Regions from separate parts of the Aeribacillus sp. SP014 genome, predicted to be linked through region 1. Evidence: predicted binding sites of a transcription regulator. Region 1 holds the regulator's gene; the other holds the start of a gene.

Region 1 (7,374 bases):
CGACATTTTGCTGCTCCTTCCAAAAGATTTACCTCCATTCATTCTAACAGATCATTGAATAAATGTTTAAAAGAACGTTTGACATTTTCCGCACATTATTACAATGAACCTTCCTGCCATGAATACCATATTCTTACAACTTCTTATAACGAAAAAAGAATTAATCTTACCTTGAGAAAGGAAAGACTAATTCTTACTTCACAATTCCGTATAAAACAACGCATATATTAAATAGTATAGATAAAAATTACATGATGTCAAAAAATATGATTGGTCATCATGAACTAATTTAATGAAAAATCATTCAATAATGCCTGAAACGAAATTATTTTAATTGATTTTGCATCGCTTTCATCATTTGATTGATTTTCTTCTGGGACGGTTTCATTCCCATTTGCATCATCATCATTTTCAACATTTGTTCGTTAATAGGTGGATTTTTCTTCAAATAATTCATCATATACTTTCGAGCGATAAAAAAGCCTAGCGCTACGCCGGCAAGTAATGCCAGAACAGCGATTAATATCGCCAGCCAAAGTTCCATCTTATTTCCTCCTTCATGTTGTCTATCATACAGTGTACTAAACCATATGACATTATACAATATTTCATTAGCAAATTTCCGCAACTTTAGACAAATTTTCTTTCTTTAATCGGACTCAGCCACCCGTATCGTTCATTTGTAAAATCCATGGCAAAAAAATAAGGATCAAATTTTCCCAATATATCAAAAAACAATAACTCACCGTCAAAGCTGCCGGTACAAATCATTTCAATATACCGTTCCTTTAAAACCATAGTAGCTTGTCCTTTTTGATTTTCCATTTGGATGGCGTGAATCGATGATACCTTTTGATAATGGTTTCGATGAGACAAGAATGACTGAAGCAGCAAATCTATTTCTGAAATGGGAATGGCTCTTGAAATATAATTGACTTGCCTTTCCAATTGTTCAAAAATAGGATGCGTTTTCCTTGTCCAAAAAAATTCTTGATATAACTGAAAAATTTTCGATTCCCTATGATAAAAATGCTCAGCAAATTCCTTTTTTATCAAATACAAATAAAAGTGCCTCATGCGCTCACCTCATTGTTACATTCCTTTTTTGCTATTATAAAGCAAGGAATGTAAAAGGTTTGTCTTATGGTGGCGGATAGAGGCACTAATTTTGGCGATTATTTCCGAACTAATTCTTTTACTTTTTCGACAACATTTTCAACAGTAAAACCGTACTCGCTTATAATTTTTTCCCCAGGTGCAGATGCTCCAAACTTGTCGATAGCTAAGATTTCACCTTCAGATCCGACATAGCGCTCCCAGCCAAGCGAAGATGCCATTTCGATCGCAAGACGCTTCGTTACGCTGCTAGGAAGAACTGATTCTTTATAATCTTTTGATTGCTTTTCAAAACGGTCCCATGACGGCATGCTGACGACTTGCACATCAATTCCATCGGATGCAAGAATTTGTTGAGCTTTAATAGCTAATGCTACTTCTGAACCTGATGCAAGTAGAAGAGCATCCGGTTGATCCGATTTCGCCGGTGAAATGACATAAGCGCCTTTTGCAACACCTTCTTCAGCATTTTCTTTCGTACCTTTAATAGTTTCTAAATTTTGGCGCGTTAATACTAATGCAGTCGGTGTTGATTTAGATTCCAGCGCAGCCTTCCACGCAGCTCTTGTTTCATTTCCATCAGCTGGACGAATGACAGAAAGATTCGGCATTGCTCTCAAAGAAGCTAATTGTTCAATCGGCTCATGTGTTGGTCCGTCTTCTCCAACCGCTATGCTGTCATGAGTGAACACGTAAGTTACAGGGAGATTCATTAATGCTGCTAAACGAATCGCTGGCCGCAAATAGTCAGAGAAAACAAAGAACGTTCCGCCAAAAACACGTAAACCTCCATGCAGAGCCATACCGTTCAATGCTGCTCCCATGGCAAACTCTCTGACACCAAACCAAATGTTTCGTCCGCTGTAATCTTCCGCAGAAAAGTCTCCTGAACCTTTTATTGTCGTTTTGTTTGATCCAGCTAAGTCTGCAGATCCCCCGAAGAAATAAGGAACTTTTTCAGCTATTGCATTTAATACTTCTCCAGAAGAAGAACGGGTTGCAACGCTTTTTCCTTCTTCATAAAAAGGTAAAGATTGATCCCAATTTTCTGGCAATTCACCATTGATTGCTGCCTTTAACTCTTTTGCAAGTTCAGGATATTCTTTCTCATACTTTTCAAACAAATTATTCCATTCAATTTCTTTCTGCTTTCCACGTTCTTTTACATTTTTCTCAAAATGCTCATAAACTTCTGCTGGAACATAGAAATCTTCTTCAAATGTCCATGCATAGGCTTCTTTTGTCAATTTTGTCTCTTCTGGGCCTAACGGCGAACCATGAACGGAAGAAGTGCCTGCTTTATTCGGCGAACCATATCCGATTGTTGTTTTTACTTCAATTAATGTCGGTCGTTGTTCATCCAATTTGGCTTCTTCAATTGCTTTCGAAATCTCTTCAATGTTGTTGCCGTCCTCAACGCGCAGCACTTGCCAGCCCATAGATTTAAAGCGCTCTTCTACATTTTCTGAGAATGATTTATTTAAATCCCCATCTAGGGAAATATCATTCGAATCATAAAGAACAATTAATCGTCCAAGCTTCAAGTGACCAGCTAAGGAAGCTGCTTCAGAGGAAATCCCTTCCATTAAGTCACCGTCACCGCATATGACGTATGTGTAATGATCAACAATATTGTATCCTTCTTTATTGTATGTAGCTGCTAAATGACGTTCTGCCATCGCCATTCCAACGGCCATTGCTATTCCTTGGCCTAATGGTCCAGTTGTTGCGTCAACGCCAGGTGTATGTCCGTATTCAGGATGTCCAGGTGTTTTGCTTCCCCATTGACGAAACGACTTAATATCATCCATGGAAAGATCATAACCCGATAAATGAAGCAAGCTGTAAAGCAGCATCGACCCATGTCCGGCAGATAAAACAAAGCGATCTCGATTAAACCAATTAGGGTTTTCAGGGTTAATGTTCATAAATTTCGTCCACAGCGCATAAGCCATTGGTGCGGCGCCCATTGGCATTCCAGGATGTCCGGAATTCGCCTTTTCAATCGCGTCAATGGATAATGTTCGAATCGTCATGATGGATAAATCTTGAATGGAATGAGTCACCATTATCATCCTCTCATCTGTATTTTCAGTTTATAATCTTATCTTTATTGTTGTAATAAGGCAACACCCCATCCATTAATGCAGCCTTTTATTTTTTAATTTTTTCAATTTTTCCGGTGTAACATCATTACCTTTTGGATCAATCACTGTAACATTTTTTAAGGTGTTTTGAAAATCCCGACGAAACGACTCTAAATATTCCTGCCTTAATTGCTGCTGCTCAAGCTTTTCCTCTTGCGTCAATCCTTCTGACTTAGACTTTTTAGATAGTTCATTAATACGGTTAAGTTTTTCTTTTGAAATCATAAGCTGAACCCCTTGTATATTTTTGCCGCGCTCTTTTATCATACTAAATGCAACCACTAATGACAACAATTATTGCTATGATTCGCCTTTTTCTGACAAAAATTGTTGATATCTGCGATGGACAGTAGCTTTTGAAACGTCATAGCCGAATCCTCTTAATGTTGCCGCTATTTCTGAAAATGTCAGGCCGTTTTTCCGCAATCGGTCAATCTCCTCGATCGGAACTTCTTTTCGCTCTCTTTTATAGGAAGAATTTCTATTCTTTAAATTTTTTTCAGGCCTGTACCCATTTTGTATAGCTCTCAACATTCCCCGCTTTATTTTCAAATTATGAATTTTTCGTTGATATTCTTCGACAATTCCTATGATTTCAAGCACCATCGTGTCTGATTCAGACAGTTCCATCTCCCCGCGATGGGCAGCGGTGAAAATTTTCACACCTTGTTTCAAAATGGAATGGACAATGGCGATTTTGGCATTCCCTCTGCCAATTCTTGTTTCATCCTGTATTAATACCGCTTCAATTTCTTTCTCCTCAATCAATTCCAGCAGTTGAAAAACCCCTTCACGATCAACATCATACCCGCTCGCTTTTTCTTCTATCACTTCAACAACTTCCATACCGTTTTCAGCTGCGAGCTTTAACAGCTCGTCCTTCTGTCTTTTCAAAGATGTTTCCTGCTCATCTTTTTCAGTGCTGACTCTTGCATAAACGACTGCTCTCATGTTAAATGCTCCTTGCGGTTATTCTTTGTTTGCCAAATATTCAGCATTGTAGTATTTATTTTTTTCAATCGGAATGACGATTGTTTCCCCCGGTTTTACAACAAGGCTTTGGAGATTGTTTCGCTCCTGAACCCATTTAACAAACTCTGAATGAGACATATTGTCATATTCTTTATATTCATCAGCGATTTTCCACAAACTGTCCCCTTCCTTCACTTGAACCTCCAAATAATGATCGAGCTCTTCCCTTTCTCCAGTATACGAAATCGCCAAAACTGCCGCCATGATGACAAGGAAAAAAGAAACGATGTAAGACCATGATAATTTATCCATTTAGAACCGCCCCCTGAAACAGAATATTTGTTCGGTTTTTTGTTTTTAAGTATAAAAGGGAACACATGTTTCTGTCAAGCAAATATTCGAACTTACGTTTGCTTTTTTGGAAAAATCATGCTATAATCGACACAAATTGATATGACTGAGGTGCTTGACATGTCAACAAAATTATCTAAGAGACAACAAGATATTTTGAACTTCATTAAGGAGGAAGTAAAAAAGAAAGGATACCCTCCCTCTGTAAGAGAAATCGGCGAAGCGGTCGGTCTTGCCTCCAGTTCAACTGTTCACGGGCATTTAGCAAAGCTTGAGAGCAAAGGACTGATTAGAAGAGACCCCACAAAGCCGAGAGCCATTGAAATTTTGGACGATGATGGCAGCCACCTTCTAACAAACAATGTGATCAACGTGCCGGTCATAGGAAAAGTGACGGCTGGTATTCCGATCACTGCCGTTGAAAACATCGAAGAATATTTTCCGCTTCCGAATCATATTGCATCAGGTGATGATCAACTTTTCATGCTTGAAGTAGTCGGAGAAAGCATGATCGAAGCAGGCATTCTGGACGGAGATTTAGTTATTGTCAGACAGCAGCAAACAGCCAATAACGGCGACATCGTTGTCGCGCTCACAGACGACAATGAAGCGACCGTAAAAAGGTTTTTCAAAGAAAAAGACTTTATACGGCTTCAGCCGGAAAACCCAACAATGGAACCGATTATTTTAAAAAATGTGACAATACTCGGAAAAGTGATCGGGCTATACCGTTCCATACACTGAATATTCGATGTCTCAAAACAGGTGAGGCATCCTTTTTCTTTTTATAAAATTTTCAAAATTCCCTCTCTTAGCGATGTTAAATTTTTAAAAATGTTTTCTAATCAATATGTATGCAGACAAGCTAGATTCAATGAAACAAATTTCAGGCGCCTTCTCCGCGCCTGCATGCAAAGCTATTATGCAACAATTCTCAACAGTCATTGTTTTTTGATTTATTTTGTTGTAGAATTTTTTATTGTAGATTTCGCTTCCTTAGCCAGTGCCGGGATGATTTACTGAATTGTTTGAATTCTTCTAACTGCTTAAATTTTAGGTATAGGAGAGGTGCTATGAATCAATTACTTATGAAACAAAGTGAATTGGAAAACGCAAAGCAATATGTCAATGAAGTATTTCAATCCGTGCAAGAAAAAAATCCGAATGAGCCTGAGTTTCTTCAAGCTGTAAAAGAAATATTTGACTCGCTTGTGCCTGTATTTGCTCAACATCCTACATATATAAAGCACGGAATACTTGAAAGAATTGTTGAGCCGGAAAGATTGATCATTTTTCGCGTTCCATGGGTGGATGACGAAGGAAAAGTGCGTGTAAACCGCGGATTTAGAGTGCAATATAATAGTGCAATTGGGCCATATAAAGGAGGCTTGCGCTTTCACCCGACCGTCAACGCCAGCATTATTAAATTTTTAGGATTTGAACAAATCTTCAAAAATTCATTGACTGGGCAGCCGATCGGCGGAGGAAAAGGCGGATCTGATTTTGATCCGAAAGGTAAATCAGATGGGGAAATTATGAGATTTACACAAAGCTTTATGACAGAGCTTTACAAACATATTGGACCAGATATTGACGTTCCTGCCGGTGATATTGGAGTTGGCGCAAGAGAGATCGGATACTTGTTTGGCCAATATAAAAGAATACGCGGCGGATTTGAAGCTGGGGTGTTAACCGGAAAAGGCATTGGTTACGGCGGAAGCCTAGCGAGAACCGAAGCGACAGGGTATGGAACTGTTTATTTTGTTGAAGAAATGCTTAAAGACCATGGATTAAGCTTCAAAGGAAGCACAGTTGTTGTCTCTGGTTCTGGGAACGTTGCCATATATGCGATTGAAAAAGCAACACAATTAGGTGCAAAAGTTGTCGCATGCAGCGACTCTGATGGCTACATTTTTGATAAAAATGGAATTAATCTTGAAACGGTTAGAAGGTTAAAAGAAGTTGAAAGAAAAAGAATTAAAGAATATGTAAATGAACATCCTCATGCAGAATATTATGAAGGCTGTTCCGGAATTTGGTCCATTCCGTGCGATATTGCCCTCCCATGCGCTACTCAAAATGAAATCGATAAAAAAGCAGCTGAACTCCTTGTTTCCAACGGACTCAAAGCTGTTGGAGAAGGCGCCAACATGCCGTCTACATTAGAAGCGATCGACGTGTTTTTATCAAACAATATTCTTTTTGGACCTGCAAAAGCTGCTAACGCAGGCGGAGTTGCTGTTTCAGCATTAGAAATGGCTCAAAACAGCGCAAGATTATCTTGGAGCTTTGAAGATGTCGACGCAAAATTACGTGATATCATGAAGAACATTTACCGAAATTGCGTCAACGCTGCAAATGAATACGGCTGCTCCGGAAATCTTGTCGTCGGCGCTAACATTGCAGGATTTAAAAAAGTCGCTGATGCAATGGTAGAACAAGGAGTCATTTAAAAGATAGAAAAATGGTCATTTCCATCATTTATTCTTTATAGTGAGTAAACATATATGATAATCGCTAAAGCTTTACCTACCCTGCTTTGGCGATTCATCATGCTCACTATAATACCCCATCTTAACTTGAGTGAATAGAAATTGATATCACACCGATCCAAATTCACTCTTCTTTATTTCCACGATTGGATCAAATTTTTCCCTATCAGTGTATCCCATTCAATGAGAGAATTGAAGTTTTATGTCAGATTATCTTACATATTTTTTTACGCTGATGCCTGGATTGATTATCTCTCTTGCTTTTTAAATAAAAAAGACAGATTGCACTGATGTTT
Region 2 (7,374 bases), 1.4 Mb from region 1:
GCTGCGAAAGGTCTGAATAGCTGCATTTATATGACGATCGGTACCGGGATCGGAGTCGGTGCCATCTCTGAAGGACATCTAGTACACGGGCTAATCCATCCGGAAATGGGGCATATGCTTGTTCGGCGCCATCCTGAAGATTCGTTTGCCGGCAATTGTCCGTATCACAAAGATTGTTTGGAAGGAATGGCATCCGGTCCAGCAATAGAAAAACGCTGGGGAAAAAAGGGGCAAGAATTAGAAAAAAATGAGAAAGTATGGGATTTGGAAGCGGTACTATATTGCACAAGGAATTGCCAACCTTATACTCGTTTTATCGCCTAAAAAAATAATAATTGGCGGCGGAGTCGCCAAACAAAAGCAATTGTTCCCCCTTATACATCAAAATGTTCAAGCTTTATTAAACGGTTATGTTCGCCATGAAGTGGTGCTAGAAAAGATTGCAGATTATATTGTTCCGCCCGGATTAGGGGATAATGCGGGACTTTGCGGAGCAATCGGTTTAGCATATGAGGCGTTTTTGGAGAATAATCAAAAATAAAGCTCAAGAACATTTATCGGCAAATAATCGTTACAGATAACCCAAGCCATAAAATAAAATCAGGCATACAAAAATGTGTACAAGAAAAGGAAGCTTTCAAGAATGCAGTTAAGAACCAAAAAGAATTAGATAAAGCTAAAACTAATGCTAAAGAGAATTGATCCAAGATATTGCTCGGTGACCTAACAGCTCTTTATGTTACAGCTGAGATGATTAAGTTTAGGTGGCTGGAATTATTCATTTTTTGATAAGTGGAGTTCAGGAGTATTGCAATGTATATCCTGAAACAAAACGAATATTGAAAAATATTTTTTAATCTTTAAATAATTATTAAACATCTCTACATTTAGAGGGAGAATCAATTAAATTATATATCTTAAAAAAGACAAATTAGACTCAGGGATTTAGAAATTTATTTATTATTTAAAAACAGTATGTCTATGGGATATCTTATTATCGGGGATTAAGAAGACCTTTATGAATACATGAATGAAGAGGATATTCAACAATTTCAAAATGTAATAAAAATCTATGTATTGTCAGATGAACAGTTAAATGAAGAAGATGCAGATATTTTTAGAGAGTTTGCAATGGATTTAGTTGATGGTAAAGATTTTTGTGCATTAATACTGGATTTTCATGTAAATGGAGAATTGTTTGAAAATCTACCACTAGATCTTAAGGTGGAAGATTATCAAAAAATATTACATGCAGTAAATTCTGAATACGATATTTCATATGTAAATTTAGATCATTTGTTTTATCTATCTCAAGATTAAGAAAGAGTATCCAATAGTGAAAAAAGGCGACTATTGGATGCTTTTTTATATGCTTAGGGGGTGACCGTAAGAAAAAAGTAAATATAGTATAAAAGTTGCTTTCATAAAGGCGAATTTTTTAGCCTATGAGCTTCATTATTGCATTTAAATATAATCATAAAGCTATTTCTATTCGTTTATTTTGACTTCATCGATTTCAACTATTTCCCCTGTATCCTAGTTTTTCTGACCGCTATACATCGCATTATTTTTTATTCTTTGCATTGGCTTATTTTTCCCTTCTCTTTTGTGGTTTTGCTTGAAAGCTTTTTGAGGGCTTCAATATAATAAATGTATAACCGTTGACGAAAAGAGGTTTTTTTATGATCAAGCTTGTGTTTGCCGCATTCGCCCCTTTTTTGCTTGTCTTATTTTTCACAAGAGTTACATATAGTCATGTCGTTGGGACATTGTTGACAGCTGGTTTATTAATTGCCTCTTATTTTGCAGGTCATATGGATACTATTTATATCGCCATTTTGGATGTAGCCAGCTTAGCAGCTGGTTTTATCGCTGCCAGAAGCATGAAAAAGGATAAGAAAACATCTACTTAAACCTGTTCAACACGATTGACAGGTTTTTATTGTCTATGAAAATCAAACGTCAGTTCGTATTTTTGGTGATTCAGCCTGATTATATGTTAAAATAAAATATAAGTTTCTGAATTGGAGGATGTTCCATGGATCGGTTTGAATTAGTTTCAAATTACCAGCCTCAAGGAGATCAGCCGAAAGCTATCAAAGAGCTGGTGGAGGGAATCAGGCAAGGAAAAAAACATCAGACATTGTTAGGTGCAACTGGAACTGGCAAAACGTTTACGATATCCAATGTGATTAAAGAAGTGAACAAACCGACGCTGGTCATTGCCCATAATAAAACGCTAGCCGGACAGCTGTATAGCGAGTTTAAAGAATTTTTCCCGAACAATGCAGTTGAATATTTTGTCAGCTATTATGACTATTATCAGCCGGAAGCGTATGTTCCGCAAACAGATACGTATATTGAAAAAGATGCGAGCATTAATGATGAAATTGATAAATTAAGACATTCGGCCACCTCTGCATTGTTTGAACGGAAAGATGTTATTATTATCGCAAGCGTTTCTTGCATATATGGTTTAGGTTCGCCAGAAGAATATCGTGAGCTGGTCGTAAGTCTTCGTACAGGAATGGAAATCGAGCGCAATGACTTGCTGCGCCGTTTAGTGGATGTGCAGTATGAAAGAAATGATGTAGATTTTCGCAGGGGAACTTTTCGCGTGCGCGGGGATGTAGTGGAAATTTTCCCTGCTTCGCGCGATGAACATTGTATCCGCGTGGAATTTTTCGGAGATGAAATCGACCGTATCCGTGAAGTTGATGCGCTGACAGGCGAAATTATTGGAGAGCGGGAGCATGTAGCGATTTTCCCGGCATCACACTTTGTGACAAGAGAAGAAAAAATGAAAATTGCCATTGCTAATATTGAAAAGGAGCTTGAGGAACGGCTGCATGAACTGCGGGAGAATGGAAAGCTTTTGGAAGCGCAACGGCTCGAGCAACGGACAAGATATGATTTAGAAATGATGCGGGAGATGGGCTTTTGCTCCGGGATTGAAAACTACTCCCGTCATCTTACATTAAGACCGCCCGGTTCGACTCCTTATACGCTTTTAGATTATTTTGGAGATGATTTTTTGATCGTCATTGACGAGTCGCATGTGACGATTCCGCAAATCCGCGGGATGTACAACGGCGACCAGGCGAGAAAACAAGTGCTTGTCGATCATGGATTCCGTTTGCCTTCAGCACTTGACAACCGTCCGTTAAAATTTGAGGAATTTGAAAAGCATATGAAACATGTCATTTATGTTTCTGCCACCCCTGGGCCGTATGAGCTGGAGCATACGCCGGTTGTTGTTGAACAGATTATCCGTCCGACTGGACTTTTAGATCCAACCATTGACGTCCGACCTGTTGAAGGGCAAATAGACGATTTAATCGGCGAAATTCAAAAGCGGGTTAAACGGAATGAGCGGGTGCTTGTGACCACATTAACGAAAAAAATGGCGGAAGATTTAACGGATTATTTGCGGGAAATCGGGATTAAGGTGACATATCTCCATTCCGAAATTAAAACGCTCGAGCGCATTGAAATTATCCGCGACCTGCGCCTTGGCAAACATGAAGTGTTGGTCGGGATCAATTTGCTCAGGGAAGGGCTTGATATTCCGGAGGTCTCTCTCGTTGCAATTTTAGATGCAGATAAAGAAGGATTTCTCCGTTCGGAACGTTCTCTTATTCAAACAATCGGACGGGCGGCTCGGAACGCAAACGGGCATGTCATTATGTATGCTGATACAATCACAAAATCGATGGAAATCGCCATAAACGAAACAAAACGGCGTCGTGCGATTCAAGAGGAATATAACCGTCAACATGGCATTACGCCAAAAACGATTCAAAAAGATATTCGCGATGTAATTAGGGCGACATATGCAGCGGAAGATGAAGCAGAATATAAAACGGAAAAGGCTGTGAAGCTGAACAAAATGTCGAAAAAAGATCGAGAACAACTGATAGCCCGTATGGAAAAAGAAATGAAAGAAGCTGCAAAAGCATTAGATTTCGAAAGAGCTGCTGAATTGCGCGATCTAATTTTGGAGCTGAAAGCGGAAGGATGATTGGATATGGCAATGGATAAAATTGTTGTAAAAGGTGCACGCGCTCATAATTTAAAAAACATTGATGTCACGATTCCAAGAGACAAGCTTGTCGTTGTAACAGGTTTATCGGGATCGGGTAAATCTTCTTTAGCATTTGATACAATTTATGCAGAGGGACAGCGGCGATATGTGGAGTCTTTATCTGCCTATGCCCGCCAATTTTTAGGACAAATGGATAAACCTGATGTCGATGCGATCGAAGGCTTATCGCCGGCCATTTCGATTGATCAAAAAACGACAAGCAGAAATCCGCGTTCAACGGTCGGAACGGTGACAGAAATTTATGACTACCTACGGCTTCTTTTTGCCCGTGTCGGGCGGCCGACATGTCCGGTGCATGGGATAGAAATTTCTTCGCAAACAATCGAACAGATGGTTGACCGGATTATGGAATATCCGGAACGGACAAGACTGCAGGTTCTTGCGCCTGTTGTGTCTGGAAAAAAAGGAATGCATGTGAAAACATTGGAGGAAATAAAAAAGCAAGGGTTTGTCCGCGTGCGGATTGACGGAGAAATGATGGAGCTTACCGATGATATTTCTCTTGAAAAAAATAAAAAACATTCCATCGATGTCGTTGTGGATCGGCTGATCGTGAAAGAGGGGATTATAAGCCGGTTGACCGATTCAATTGAAACAGCTTTAAAATTAGGTGATGGAAAAGTCATAATTGACATCATCGATGGCGAAGAGCTGCTTTTCAGTGAACATCATGCCTGCCCGATTTGCGGTTTTTCGATTGGAGAGCTTGAACCGCGGATGTTTTCCTTTAACAGCCCGTACGGAGCTTGTCATGCTTGTGACGGCTTAGGTTCAAAACTAGAGGTGGATTTGGATCTCGTTATTCCAAATAAAAACTTGACATTAAAGGAACACGCAATTGCACCGTGGGAGCCGACAAGCTCTCAATATTATCCGCAGCTTCTTCAAGCGGTTTGCAACCATTACGGTATTGATATGGACATTCCAGTTAAAGATATACCGAAACATCTGCTCGATAAAATTTTATTTGGAAGCGGCGGGGAAAAAATTTATTTTCGCTATGAGAACGATTTCGGGCAAATCCGGGAAGGCTATGTAGAATTTGAAGGTGTGGTCCGCAATATAGAACGGCGCTATAAAGAAACGACATCTGATTTCATACGTGAACAAATGGAAAAATATATGACGAATCAGCCGTGTCCGACATGCAAAGGGCATCGACTGAAAAAGGAAAGTCTGGCTGTTCTTATTAACGGACGCCATATCGGACAAGTCACTCAATTATCTATTCGTGAAGCCTATCAGTTTTTTGACCAATTGGCATTGACAGAAAAAGAAATGAAAATTGCCAATTTGATTTTAAGAGAAATAAAAGAACGGCTGAATTTTTTAATTGAGGTAGGTCTTGATTATTTAACATTAAGCAGATCAGCTGGTACGCTCTCTGGTGGAGAAGCGCAAAGAATCCGTCTTGCCACGCAAATCGGATCAAGACTGACAGGAGTACTTTATATATTGGACGAGCCGTCTATCGGTTTGCATCAACGGGACAATGACAGGCTGATCCGTGCTCTTCAAAATATGCGGGATATCGGCAATACGTTGATTGTAGTTGAACATGATGAAGATACGATGCTTGCAGCTGATTATTTGATCGATATTGGGCCGGGAGCTGGCGTGCACGGCGGTCAAGTTGTAGCTGCGGGTACACCAAAAGAAGTGATGAATGATGACCGTTCGCTTACAGGACAATATTTGTCAGGGAAAAAGTTCATTCCATTGCCGGTCGAAAGAAGAAAACCGGATGGTCGGTATATTGAAATAAAAGGAGCAAGCGAGAACAATTTAAAAAATGTAAATGTCAAATTTCCTTTAGGTGTATTTTTGGCAGTAACAGGTGTATCTGGTTCGGGGAAAAGTACGTTAGTCAATGAAATATTGCAAAAAGGCTTGGCGCAAAAGCTGAATAACAGTAAAACAAAACCTGGTGCCTATAAAGAAATGAAAGGGATTGAACATCTCGATAAGGTCATCAGCATTGACCAATCTCCGATTGGAAGAACGCCGCGTTCAAATCCAGCTACGTATACCGGCGTATTTGACGATATTCGTGATGTGTTTGCAGCAACGAATGAAGCGAAAGTAAGAGGCTATAAAAAAGGACGCTTCAGTTTTAATGTGAAGGGCGGCCGCTGTGAAGCATGCCGAGGCGATGGAATCATTAAAATTGAAATGCATTTTCTTCCAGATGTATATGTTCCGTGTGAAGTATGCCACGGAAAAAGATATAACCGGGAAACTCTTGAAGTCACATATAAAGGAAAAAATATTGCGGATATTTTAGAAATGACTGTGGAAGACGCACTTCAGTTCTTTGAAAATATTCCAAAAATCAAACGGAAGCTGCAAACCATTTACGATGTAGGACTTGGTTATATGAAACTTGGTCAGCCGGCTACGACAATGTCCGGTGGGGAAGCACAACGGATAAAGCTTGCTTCAGAGCTGCATCGCAGATCTACTGGAAGATCGCTGTATATTTTAGATGAACCGACAACAGGGCTGCATGTTGACGATATTGCTAGACTCTTGAAGGTTTTGCATCGGCTTGTTGAAAACGGAGATACAGTTCTTGTAATTGAGCATAACTTAGATGTGATTAAATCAGCTGACTATATCATCGACCTTGGACCAGAAGGCGGGGACGGCGGAGGAACAATCATTGCAACGGGTACCCCTGAAGAAGTGGCAGAAGCGAAACAGTCTTATACAGGAAAATATTTAAAACCGATTTTGGATCGGGATCGGGAGAGAATGAAAAATTTCATTTTGAAAAAAGAGGCAGCGGCAAACAGTTAAATAGGCTGTTGCCAGTCTCTTTTAAATGACGAAGAATGTTCCTGAAACGGATGGTTTTACTCCATCGGTTTTCAGGAGATGAGTTGTAGATTTTTACTAGCCCTTTCAGCGAAAAATCGAGGAAATACTGATTTTCTTTGATATATGAACATTTCGCATAAAACAGAGCTTGAGCCCTTTGTGTGACAAAGGGCTCTTTTTTTATAAACTGATGTTTCTCCTATCATTCATTCAAATTCATCATTTTGAAGACTCGATGAATCGGATTCTCCGGCGTCTTAGTTATTGTGCTCACGATGTCTACAATTACCGAATGTATTGAATATTTTTGATGCATTGCTAATTCATAAAAAAGCTGACCCAAAAAAAAATATTTGACGGCCTTGGATCAGCTTTTTTAAAATCAGTCCCTGTGAAAAGAAGGCATTATATAAATTATTTATTTTCCATTTCTTGAATGGCTGTTTGAG

Evidence for each region. The regulator LexA, encoded in region 1, represses DNA repair genes until DNA is damaged. The targets are predictions, from matches to a motif close to CGAACATATGTTCG.
Region 2: the regulator LexA is predicted to act here: its motif matches at 1,957-1,970, upstream of uvrB (excinuclease ABC subunit UvrB).

Annotation. Positions count from the first base shown of each region.
Region 1 is NZ_JBSRXI010000001.1:2,156,854-2,164,227, forward strand. Features, by position in the region: gene ACVIJU_RS10520 (cytochrome c biogenesis CcdA family protein) at 1-6, opposite strand, end outside; gene ACVIJU_RS10525 (YneF family protein) at 326-544, opposite strand; gene sirA (sporulation inhibitor of replication protein SirA) at 631-1,077, opposite strand; gene tkt (transketolase) at 1,176-3,185, opposite strand; gene ACVIJU_RS10540 (DUF896 domain-containing protein) at 3,258-3,488, opposite strand; gene ACVIJU_RS10545 (YneB family resolvase-like protein) at 3,564-4,214, opposite strand; gene yneA (cell division suppressor protein YneA) at 4,233-4,547, opposite strand; gene lexA (transcriptional repressor LexA) at 4,707-5,330, shown strand; gene gdhA (NADP-specific glutamate dehydrogenase) at 5,660-7,039, shown strand.
Region 2 is NZ_JBSRXI010000001.1:3,547,926-3,555,299, reverse strand. Features, by position in the region: partial or broken gene ACVIJU_RS17500 (ROK family protein) at 1-541, shown strand, start outside; gene ACVIJU_RS17495 (hypothetical protein) at 1,027-1,320, shown strand; gene ACVIJU_RS17490 (CsbA family protein) at 1,683-1,913, shown strand; gene uvrB (excinuclease ABC subunit UvrB) at 2,039-4,021, shown strand; gene uvrA (excinuclease ABC subunit UvrA) at 4,028-6,904, shown strand; gene ACVIJU_RS17475 (acyl-CoA dehydrogenase family protein) at 7,340-7,374, opposite strand, start outside.